DNA from 2 places in the Sporosarcina contaminans genome. Region 1 is predicted to be linked to the other one. Evidence: predicted binding sites of a transcription regulator. Region 1 holds the regulator's gene; the other holds the start of a gene.
The links. The regulator NrdR, encoded in region 1, represses ribonucleotide reductase genes. The targets are predictions, from matches to a motif close to AACACNATATATNGTGTT.

Region 1 (4,881 bases):
CCCTTGCCCATGCAGACATCGTTTCCGCACCAAAATCGTCCAACATAAGCACTTTTGCTTTCTTTACAAAATCAATTTTCTCATTCAGCGTCTGGTCTTGGATCGATTGCTTCATCTCCCTTAAAAACTCAGGAATGTAAACAACTACTGTCCGTATTTGACGATGTGCCAATTCGTTAGCCAACGCACCAATAATATAAGATTTCCCTGTTCCAAAAGGACCGTGTATATATAAGCCTCGTTCAGGTAAACTGCCATCTTCGCCAATTGCGCTCAAAAACTGAGCACAAGCTTCTACAACTAATACGCGGCTCGGATCATGTTCGAGGTCAATATCATGAAGCCGCGCTTCCATTACGTCTTTCGGCATATACATGCTATCGATCATGTTTGTGACGTTACGCTTTTCTTCGTCGATCAATTTGTTCGGACATTTTACATAATCAAGATCAATATAACCGCGGGAAAGCACTAATTTCGGTTCAAAACCTTTCATGACATTGATGCACCCTTCAATATTCGGACATTGGTCGCAATGATGCGAAGCGGTTGCATATTCATATAATTTACCAAGACTTTTATCGACAACTGTTTTGTCAATCTCTTGGGAATGGTCTAAAATGAATTCCTGCACTCCCGGAGATTCCATTACTTCATTGCGAAGTTCTTCATATCTTGCGGTTAAAGAAGATGCATTTATTACACGTTTCAAAGTGTTGCCGATCGGTTCCATTATGATTTCACCCCGCTTTTCATCGCTTCTAATTTTTCAAGCAGCTGCTTGCGTTTTTCGTCAATGGACGGATCTAAATCAGAAGCAGGTTGTTGATCTTTTTCTTCATTGTAAAACCATTCCGGAACCTTTTCCTCTCTTGAAGGCTTCCGAGAAGTTGTTTTTTTGCTTCCTTCGTTTTGCCATTTTAAATATTGGTCATGCTCTTTTCTTGAAATTTCCATCGCTTGTTTTGCAGTCATAATCTTTTTGTTTTTCCAATGCGATGCAATTCTTTCCGCATAGTTTTTCGTAATTTTACCGTCATTGCGAATGATGACATAATGCAACAGCACATTTACGACTCCAACTGGAAAGCCATGGACTGTGACGAGTCGTTCCGCAAGTTCAACATCCACTGGAAGCGGTTCATTGCCCGTGTAATCCCTTAGCATTTCACGCGGTGGAGTATTTTCTAAGTAATGAATGAATTTATCCTCACGCGTTTTCGGCTCTTCTAGAGGTATCATGCGTTCTTTCGAAAACACTTTTTCAAGTTTTGGCGCTGATTTGGATATATTCATCTTATAATAATCGACTGCTGCCTTTCGAACTCTATCTTCAGGAAGCAAGTTGTTTTCATCCAAAGCCATCATAATAACCTTCTGCATATCGATTGGCGTCAATGAATAAAGAAATGCCAATTTCTCGACCAATTCTTTCGATAGCATGGCGAGCGACGCTTTAGGCACCATTTGCTCCGATAATCCCGAACACATCAGTTGATAATCAAAATCAGAATGAGCAAAAGGAATACCGTTGGATTCGATTCTTCCTTTAATCGCCCCGGTATCCTCCAAATCTTCTGAAACTCCATATCTTATCGGCTTATATACATCCAAGAAGGTTCTCGATACTTCCTCATAACCTTCATCTATTCTGTTGTCATCCAAAAAACGGGCACGTAAATTCCGGTATGCCTGCTCTCCAATTTTACTGAAAAGGAATGTGGACAATAGTGGATCATCCAAAAATGTTTTTGCATCCAAAGGCGGCAGAAGCTCGTAAAGGAAAGTTCGGTCATTCACTTCCCTTTTGCAATATGTCCGCAGTAGCCCTATTGCCTCTAAAGATATCCTAGCTTCAAAAATACGACCCAATGGCATTGTAAGCAAATTCATCAAATAATAATGATTATGCTCTGCATCTTGGTCTCCTTCTGCATCTGACCAAAGGGACATGAATAGGCTCATCGCATCTGGACCGATCAAAGGTTGATAAAATAATGTCAGGAGTTGCCGGTCATAGTCCGAAAACGGTTGTGCCAACTTGATTCTGAAGATGTCAATCGGTTGCAGCTCCTCATATAGCATGCGATCCGGCCGCCTCCTTTTTCCTACAATTTATGATTTCTTGTTTTGCAAGTTCTTCAATTCTTCGATGAAAACGTTAATATCTTTGTATTGGCGATATACCGATGCAAATCGGACGTACGCCACTTCATCTACATCTGCTAATTTTTCCATGACCATTTCACCAACATCTTCTGATTTGATCTCCACAATGCCCGCGCTTCGCAATTCTTTTTCGATCAGATAGACGATTTTATGGAGCGCCTCCAAATCGACTGGTCGTTTTTCGCACGCGCGGATGAGACCTCTTAAAAGTTTTTCACCGTTGAACTCTTCACGTGTACCGTCCTTTTTCACAACAACGAGTGGCATTTCCTCGACTTTTTCAAATGTAGTGAAACGAAAAGCACATTTTTCACATTCCCGGCGTCTTCTAATTGATCGATTTTCTTCCGCGGGCCTGGAATCGATGACCCGGGTGCCATTATAATGACAAGCTGGACATATCATTTTTTTGTTCCCCCGCATTTTCGTATAGTATATTGATTATAACAGAATTCTGTCGAAACTGGAGAGTTCCAATGGAATTTTGGCAGAGATTGCGAATAACGATTTTCTTTTCGAGCAATTACATAGACGATAAAAAAGCCATACACCTCTCAATTGTGAGAAGTATATGGCTTTTCGCCGGTTCTATTACGTTTTTTAATCACTTACGCATTGACCTTAGCAGTTAACGCTTCAGCCACTTTTTTAGTCAAGCCCACAACACGTGCGGAATAGCCCCACTCATTGTCATACCAAGCAAGCACTTTCACTTTTCGGTCGCCCATAACGATTGTTGAAAGACCATCAATCGTTGCGGATTCTGTCGTCGTGTTGAAGTCGATCGATACTAACGGCTCTGTCGTAAAGCGAAGGATGCCGGATAATTCATTTGCTGCCGCTTGTTTGAAAGCGTCGTTCACCGCTTCCACAGTTACGTCCTTTTTCAAGTCGACAACGAGATCGACTAAAGAAACGTTCGGTGTTGGAACACGAAGCGCCATGCCATGAATTTTACCTTCCAGTTCAGGCAATACGAGAGAAAGAGCTTTCGCAGCACCTGTAGATGTCGGTATGATCGATTGCGCACATGCACGAGCACGGCGAAGATCCTTATGAGGATTATCCAAGTTCTTTTGGTCATTTGTATAAGCATGCACAGTTGTCATTAAACCATTTTCGATGCCGAATGTATCATTCAATACTTTCGCAACTGGCGCAAGGCAGTTCGTCGTGCAGCTCGCATTCGAGATGACATCATGCTGATCGATGTCTAATTTATCATCATTAACGCCCAAAACGATTGTTACATCCTCGTTTTTGCCCGGAGCAGTTAAAATGACTTTTTTCGCGCCGGCATCCAAATGCAACGCTGCTTTATCGCGTGCATTGAAGACGCCTGTCGCTTCAACAACGATATCAACGCCTAATTCTTTCCAAGGAAGCTTGGATGGATCGCGTTCAGCTATCAATTTCACCCGTTTGCCATTAATGACAAGCGCATCTTCCTCCGCAACGACTTCACCGTCAAAAGCTCCATGAATTGTGTCATACTTAATCAAATGAGCAAGCGTTTCAGATGGATAAGACGCATTCACCGCTACAACATTCAAGCTGTCCTCCATAATCATTTGTCGGAAGACCATGCGTCCGATTCGGCCAAACCCGTTTATGGCAATTGAAGTTGTCATGAATAAATCCTCCTGATGATGTTATACTCTTTATCGTTAATCCGATAATTAGTATAACATATTTTAATTGGACGCATAGTGTTTGTGAACAGATTAACAATGTTCTATTTTTCAGAATTGCGCTTGCCATTCTATTAAAATTTGATCCAATTGCTTTTCCGTTTCTTTTAATGTGCCGTCATTATAAATAACCGCATCAGCCCCGCTTTCCTTTTCAGCAATAGGCAGTTGCGAATGAATGCGATCATCAGCCTCTTCTTCAGTGAGATGATTCCTCGCCATCAGCCTTTCCTTCTGCACTTTTGGACTTGCCGAGACGACAAGGATTTTGTCGACAAAATGCTGAAGCTTGCTTTCAAATAATAGCGGGATATCCATGATGACTATCTGCGCTCCCTTGCCAAGCCATTCATCCTTTTGGCGGAGCATCTCTTTTCTTACTGCAGGGTGCATAATCCGATTGAGCTTTTGACGCTCTGTTTCATCCCCAAAAATCCTTGCGCCGATCCATTCACGATTCATTGTGCCATCTTCCCGTAACGCGCCCTCTCCAAAAGCTTCCGATATTTCCTTTAACACAGGGCTACCCGGCTCTACTATTTCACGCGAAATGACATCAGCATCGACAATCGGAAAGCCTTTTGCCCTTAACATGTTCGCAACCGTGCTTTTTCCTGTTGCGATACTGCCCGTCAATCCTATAATCATTGACATACGCTCCTCATCTCTGGCAAGAAGGGCAATAGACGGATGTTCTGCCTGCGATTTTCAAGCTTTTCGTCTCTTTTCCGCAAACGGTGCACACTTTCTTACCGTACATTTTCAAACGATCTTGCATTGTGCCTGCTTGTCCATTTATATTGCGATAATCTGAAATAGAACTCCCACCGGCATGAATGCTTTCTTGTAAAATATCGACGATGACTTTGAATAATTCTCTTTTCCTCTTTTCGCTCACTCGATCGGTTGTCCGGTTAGGATGGATTTTCATTTTGAAAAGGGCTTCCGTTGCGTAAATATTGCCGCAGCCGGAGATGACATGGCCATCCATAATAACTTCTTTAATCGGTTTACGGGCAAA
Region 2 (4,881 bases), on a different contig from region 1:
AAAATGTCACCTTTCCTAATTCCCATCATCCCATTTCTTCCCCTTCATAATTTCTTTTTATTCTTAATTTATCATAATAAAAAACGGTATCCAAACTAGAAATTACTTCAGTTTGGATACCGTTTGAGCAACCTTCAAGGTGCTGTATGTTTTATTCTTATAATCCGCATTTCAGTTGAGCATTACAATTTGTACAAGTATTGCACCCACCGATTTCTTTCACAGTACCCTGCCTACAAACGGGGCAAGTGTTGCCGACTTCAGATCCGATCGTTACGTTTGTTGAACGGAGATCTTGAATTGTATCAATTAAGACGACTTTCCGTTGTTCGATGAACTCTTCCGTCATCTCTGTTTCAGGCTCCATCGTATTCTCTTCAGCTTTCAGTGTAAGGACTTGGGAGTCACGGCTGCCGTCAACATAGACAGTTCCGCCTTTCGCTCCACCTTTATATAAACGCTCATAGACGCTTTCGACCTGTTTTACTGAATAGCCACGCGGAGCATTTACGGTTTTCGAAATGGAGCTGTCAATCCATCGCTGAATAATACATTGTACGTCTGCATGGGCTTCTGGAGATAAACTCATAGAAGAGACGAACCAATCCGGCAATTGATCTGGATCAGCTTGAGGATTACTTTCCAAGTACTCCTCTACAATACCGGCTTTCACTTCAATGAATTTACCAAGACGTCCGCTTCGATAATAGGTGAATGAAAAATACGGTTCAAGTCCAGTGCTGACTCCAACCATCGTACCAGTCGAGCCAGTCGGCGCCACTGTAAGTAGGTGAGAGTTGCGAATACCGTGTTCCAAAATGGCAGTGCGGATATCTTCAGGCATCCGCTTCATATAGCCAGTGTTAATGAATGCTTGTCTTAAAGCAGCGGTTTCCTCATCCGTTTTACCAATCAAGAATGGGAAGCTACCTTTTTCTTTTGCTAGTTCGATTGATTCCCGATAGGCAGTTGTTGCTATCGTTTCGAACACTTTATCAACGAGCTCATTGCCTTCTTTGGAGCCATATTCCTTCTCACAATAAATGAGTAAATCCGCAAGGCCCATGACGCCTAAACCGATCCGTCTTTCACCAAGTGCCTGTACTTTATTTTCCTCAAGGAAGTACGGTGTCGAATCGATAACATTGTCTTGCATTCTTACCCCTACGCGAACCGTTTCTTTCAGCTTTTCGTAATTGACCGTTTTCATCTCTTTGTTTGCGAACTCCGCAAGATTCACTGCCGCCAAGTTACATACTGAATAAGGCGCTAATGGCTGTTCGCCGCAAGGATTTGTTGCAACAACCTTTTGGCCATATGCTTTCGCATTCGTTTCATTGTTTGCATTGTCAATAAAGAAAATACCTGGTTCAGCTGAATAAGTAGCGCAAATATTAATAAGATCCCATAAAGCGCGCGCTTTTATTTTTCGGTAAACACGGACTTCATAGCCCATCTTTTCCCATTCACGAACATCTCCAACGTTATGCCACTCTTCGTTATAAAAAGCCATTTCTTCAGGTGTATACTTTTCAACTGCTGGAAAACGCAGTTCATAATCACCATCTTCTTCAACAGCTTTCATGAATTCATCCGTCAATGTTACGGAAATATTCGCACCTGTTAAGAATTCCGGATTATGGACAGAATACGTTCCGCCATCTCGCAATTTCATTTCCGCATCTCGCAAAATTGCTTCGTTGAAACCGCCCATGCCAGGGATTGATCTGTAATTCAAAATCCCTTGATACATCGCTTCTTCTTGCGCAGTAAGCGGCGTAAACTTAAGTTTTTCGTTGGCAAGTTTTTGGATAAGCTCTTCATCCGTATTTTCAAGAAGATAGCGAAGAATTCTCGGATTTTGCATTTTCGAGATGATAAATTCGCAAATATCAGGATGCCAATCAGCTAACATGATCATTTGTGCTCCGCGGCGGCTGCCCCCTTGTTCCACAAGGTGTGTCAGCTTAGCAATATCGTCAAGCCATGATACTGACCCCGATGACTTTCCATTTACACCACGCGCAAGTGTGTTCCGCGGTCTCAATGTTGAACCGTTCGTTCCGACACCGCCTCCACGGCTCATAATTTCCATCACTTGTTTGCGGTGATCGGAAATGCCTTCACGAGAATCGGGAACGAATGGCATCACATAGCAATTGAAGAACGTCACTTCAGTTTCCGAACCTGCGCCATAAAGGACACGACCTGCCGGAATGAAATTCAATTTTGCCAATTGCTCATAAAAACGCTCGAACGATTCTTGCCGTTTTTCTTCCGTCTTTTCAGCGGCAGCTAAACCAGTAGCATTCCGCTTTGCGATTTGCTCATAAAACACTTCTAACGGCTTCTCAATGACGTCTAATGATCTTCTGACAACACCCTTTTCTTGCTCTTCCGGATCATCGATTGAAGAACGGTATGCTTCTTCAATCCAAATGTCCGCTTTGCCACTCGCTTTATCGATTGCTTTAACGTATCCTAATCCCCTCGCTGGAAATTTCGGATCTTCTTTTACGGTTAAGACGACAAAATCGCCTACTTTTAGCGTCTTCTTTTCAGTGTCCTTAAATGAATATCGATCAATCATCACGAGACGGGACACTCCGCTATGTGTAATCTTCATGTCATCTGTGATGGGATGCACTTGCGGAAACTCCTTTATATCCGCATTCAATTGCTGCTTGTCCAATGATGGTGTTTGCTCGTTTGAAACAATAACCATTCTCGCATCCTCCTTATTTATTTCAAGATAAATTCTTACCAAACACAACATGTTGTATTATGTACATTACCTAATCTACTACATATTGAAACTTCATTCAACTGTATCCGTTTTTACAGATTTTGACGAATGCCGCGATTATCCGATTTCGCATGAAAAAATAGATCGAAAGTGCTAACCTTTATTTTTTAAATGTCCAGTCTTTATTTGCATATTTACTTTCTTCAATTTCTTTAACAATTGCCTCTTGCTCTGCTGTCAATTCCATTGGAGAAAGCTCGATCTCCAACGCCTGTTCGAAACCTTTCGAGAATGCCGAAATACACTCTTCTATCGAAACTTCACGCTCAACAAGTCGATCGATTGCTACAGCTTTTTGGGGCAAGTTCATTCTCATTCGTTCTCGGGCTTCTGCAGAATCAAACTTGAATAAAGATATCAATTTGTCTTCATCCAAGCTTAATAAAATAGCGCCGTGCTGCAAGATGACACCTTTTTGACGTGTCTGTGCACTGCCAGCTACTTTTTTCCCTTCAACGACAAGTTCATACCAGCTTGGTGCATCAAAACAAACAGCACTTTTAGGTTTTTTTAATCGATCAGCTTGCTCTTTGGAAGCCGGCACTGAAAATTCTGCTTGTAGCCCTAAGTTTTGAAAGCCTTTCAGCAATCCCCCTGAAATGACTCGGTAGGCTTCTGTCACCGTTTCCGGCATATCAGGATATGCTTCGGAGACTATGACACTATAAGTCAGTTCATCCTCGTGCAACACTCCTCTTCCTCCCGTTGGTCGCCGCACGAATCCTAAACCATGTTCTTTCACGGATGACATATCAATCTCTTTGTCAACACTTTGGAAATAACCGATCGATAGCGTAGCTGGCTCCCATTCATAAAATCTTAGAACAGGGCCTATTTCACCTTTACTATGCCAATCCAATAGCGCTTCATCAAGCGCCATATTGTATGAAGGCGAACGTTTTCCCGAATTAATAAAGTGCCAAATCCTTTTCGTCATTACGATTCCCCCTTCCATAACAGCCGATAAAGAATAACATAGTTTTCATAGTACCATAATTCCAAACGCGCAATAAGTATTGACTTTTTCTCTTTCATTCTGATTGCCTACTTATCAGTATCAAAAAGAAACCCTGCTCTTTTCCTAACATGTGAAACCTACTTATCAGTTACGAGCAATCAGTATTTTGCATGAAAACACACATCATTCTCATTGAAGAACGTTCTTCCATTCTTTATAATGAATAAGAAGATGGAAAGGGGAAAGTCGTTGTGAATCCGAATTTGATTATCTTAGGCGTCGCACTCATCGCATTGATTTTGTACTTCGTCATTACGATGCTGCGCGTCCGTAAAGCAGTAACAAATTTAACGCAAGAACAGTTTATTGAAGGGTATCGTAAGGCGCAGCTCATTGACGTTCGAGAACCGAAAGAATTTGAATCTGGCCATATTTTAGGCGCAAGAAATATTCCTTATTCGCAATTCCGCCAACGTTACAAAGAGATCCGACCTGATAAACCTGTATACTTGTATGACCAAAATGGCGGTAAAAGTTCGCGTGCAGCTCTATACTTAAAGAAACGCAATTATTCACAGCTATTCCAGTTGCAAGGCGGCTTCCGTACATGGACAGGCAAAGTAAAAAGCAAATGAAAAAAAGGCCTCTATAAAATTGAGGACACTGAAAAACAAGGCACTCTACTAAAAAGAGGCTGTCCAATAAGTCCCTAAAATAGAACAGGTGGCGAAAAACGAATCGTTTTTCGCCACCTGTTCTTGTATTTTTCTCATTCAATACTGAAAGTAGCTCGCGGATGCCGGCCACTTTCAGTAGATTGTGGGCCAATGCCACAATTCCGAATTCCGTATGCACCTTTTCGATGCCCCGCAGTGAGAATTTGCGGAACGACCGATTGCCCTTGATGTGACCGAACACGCTTTCTACCTCAATTTTACGTTGAGCGTAGATTCCTGTGTTCTCTTCACATTCAAGGGCTTCCTTTGCTTTCGCTTACATTTCTTCAAATACCGTGTTCCAATGGACTTGTCGATTGCCTTTTGCTTTCGTACATAATTTTTTCAATGGGCAATCCGAACAGTCCTCGCATTCATAAATTTTGTAACTTTGCTCGTAT

Region 2: a site for NrdR is predicted at 2,767-2,784, ahead of ACFQ38_RS04680 (vitamin B12-dependent ribonucleotide reductase). Genes of this name have one in related genera too.

What each region holds. Positions count from the first base shown of each region.
Region 1 is NZ_JBHTLT010000132.1:12,154-17,034, forward strand. Features, by position in the region: gene dnaI (primosomal protein DnaI) at 1-733, opposite strand, end outside; gene ACFQ38_RS17660 (replication initiation and membrane attachment family protein) at 733-2,085, opposite strand; gene nrdR (transcriptional regulator NrdR) at 2,116-2,574, opposite strand; gene ACFQ38_RS17670 (glyceraldehyde-3-phosphate dehydrogenase) at 2,778-3,800, opposite strand; gene coaE (dephospho-CoA kinase) at 3,912-4,508, opposite strand; gene mutM (bifunctional DNA-formamidopyrimidine glycosylase/DNA-(apurinic or apyrimidinic site) lyase) at 4,522-4,881, opposite strand, start outside.
Region 2 is NZ_JBHTLT010000020.1:126,055-130,935, forward strand. Features, by position in the region: gene ACFQ38_RS04675 (serine hydrolase domain-containing protein) at 1-29, opposite strand, end outside; gene ACFQ38_RS04680 (vitamin B12-dependent ribonucleotide reductase) at 158-2,725, opposite strand; gene ACFQ38_RS04685 (lipoate--protein ligase family protein) at 2,907-3,743, opposite strand; gene ACFQ38_RS04690 (rhodanese-like domain-containing protein) at 4,034-4,399, shown strand; partial or broken gene ACFQ38_RS04695 (transposase) at 4,629-4,881, opposite strand, start outside.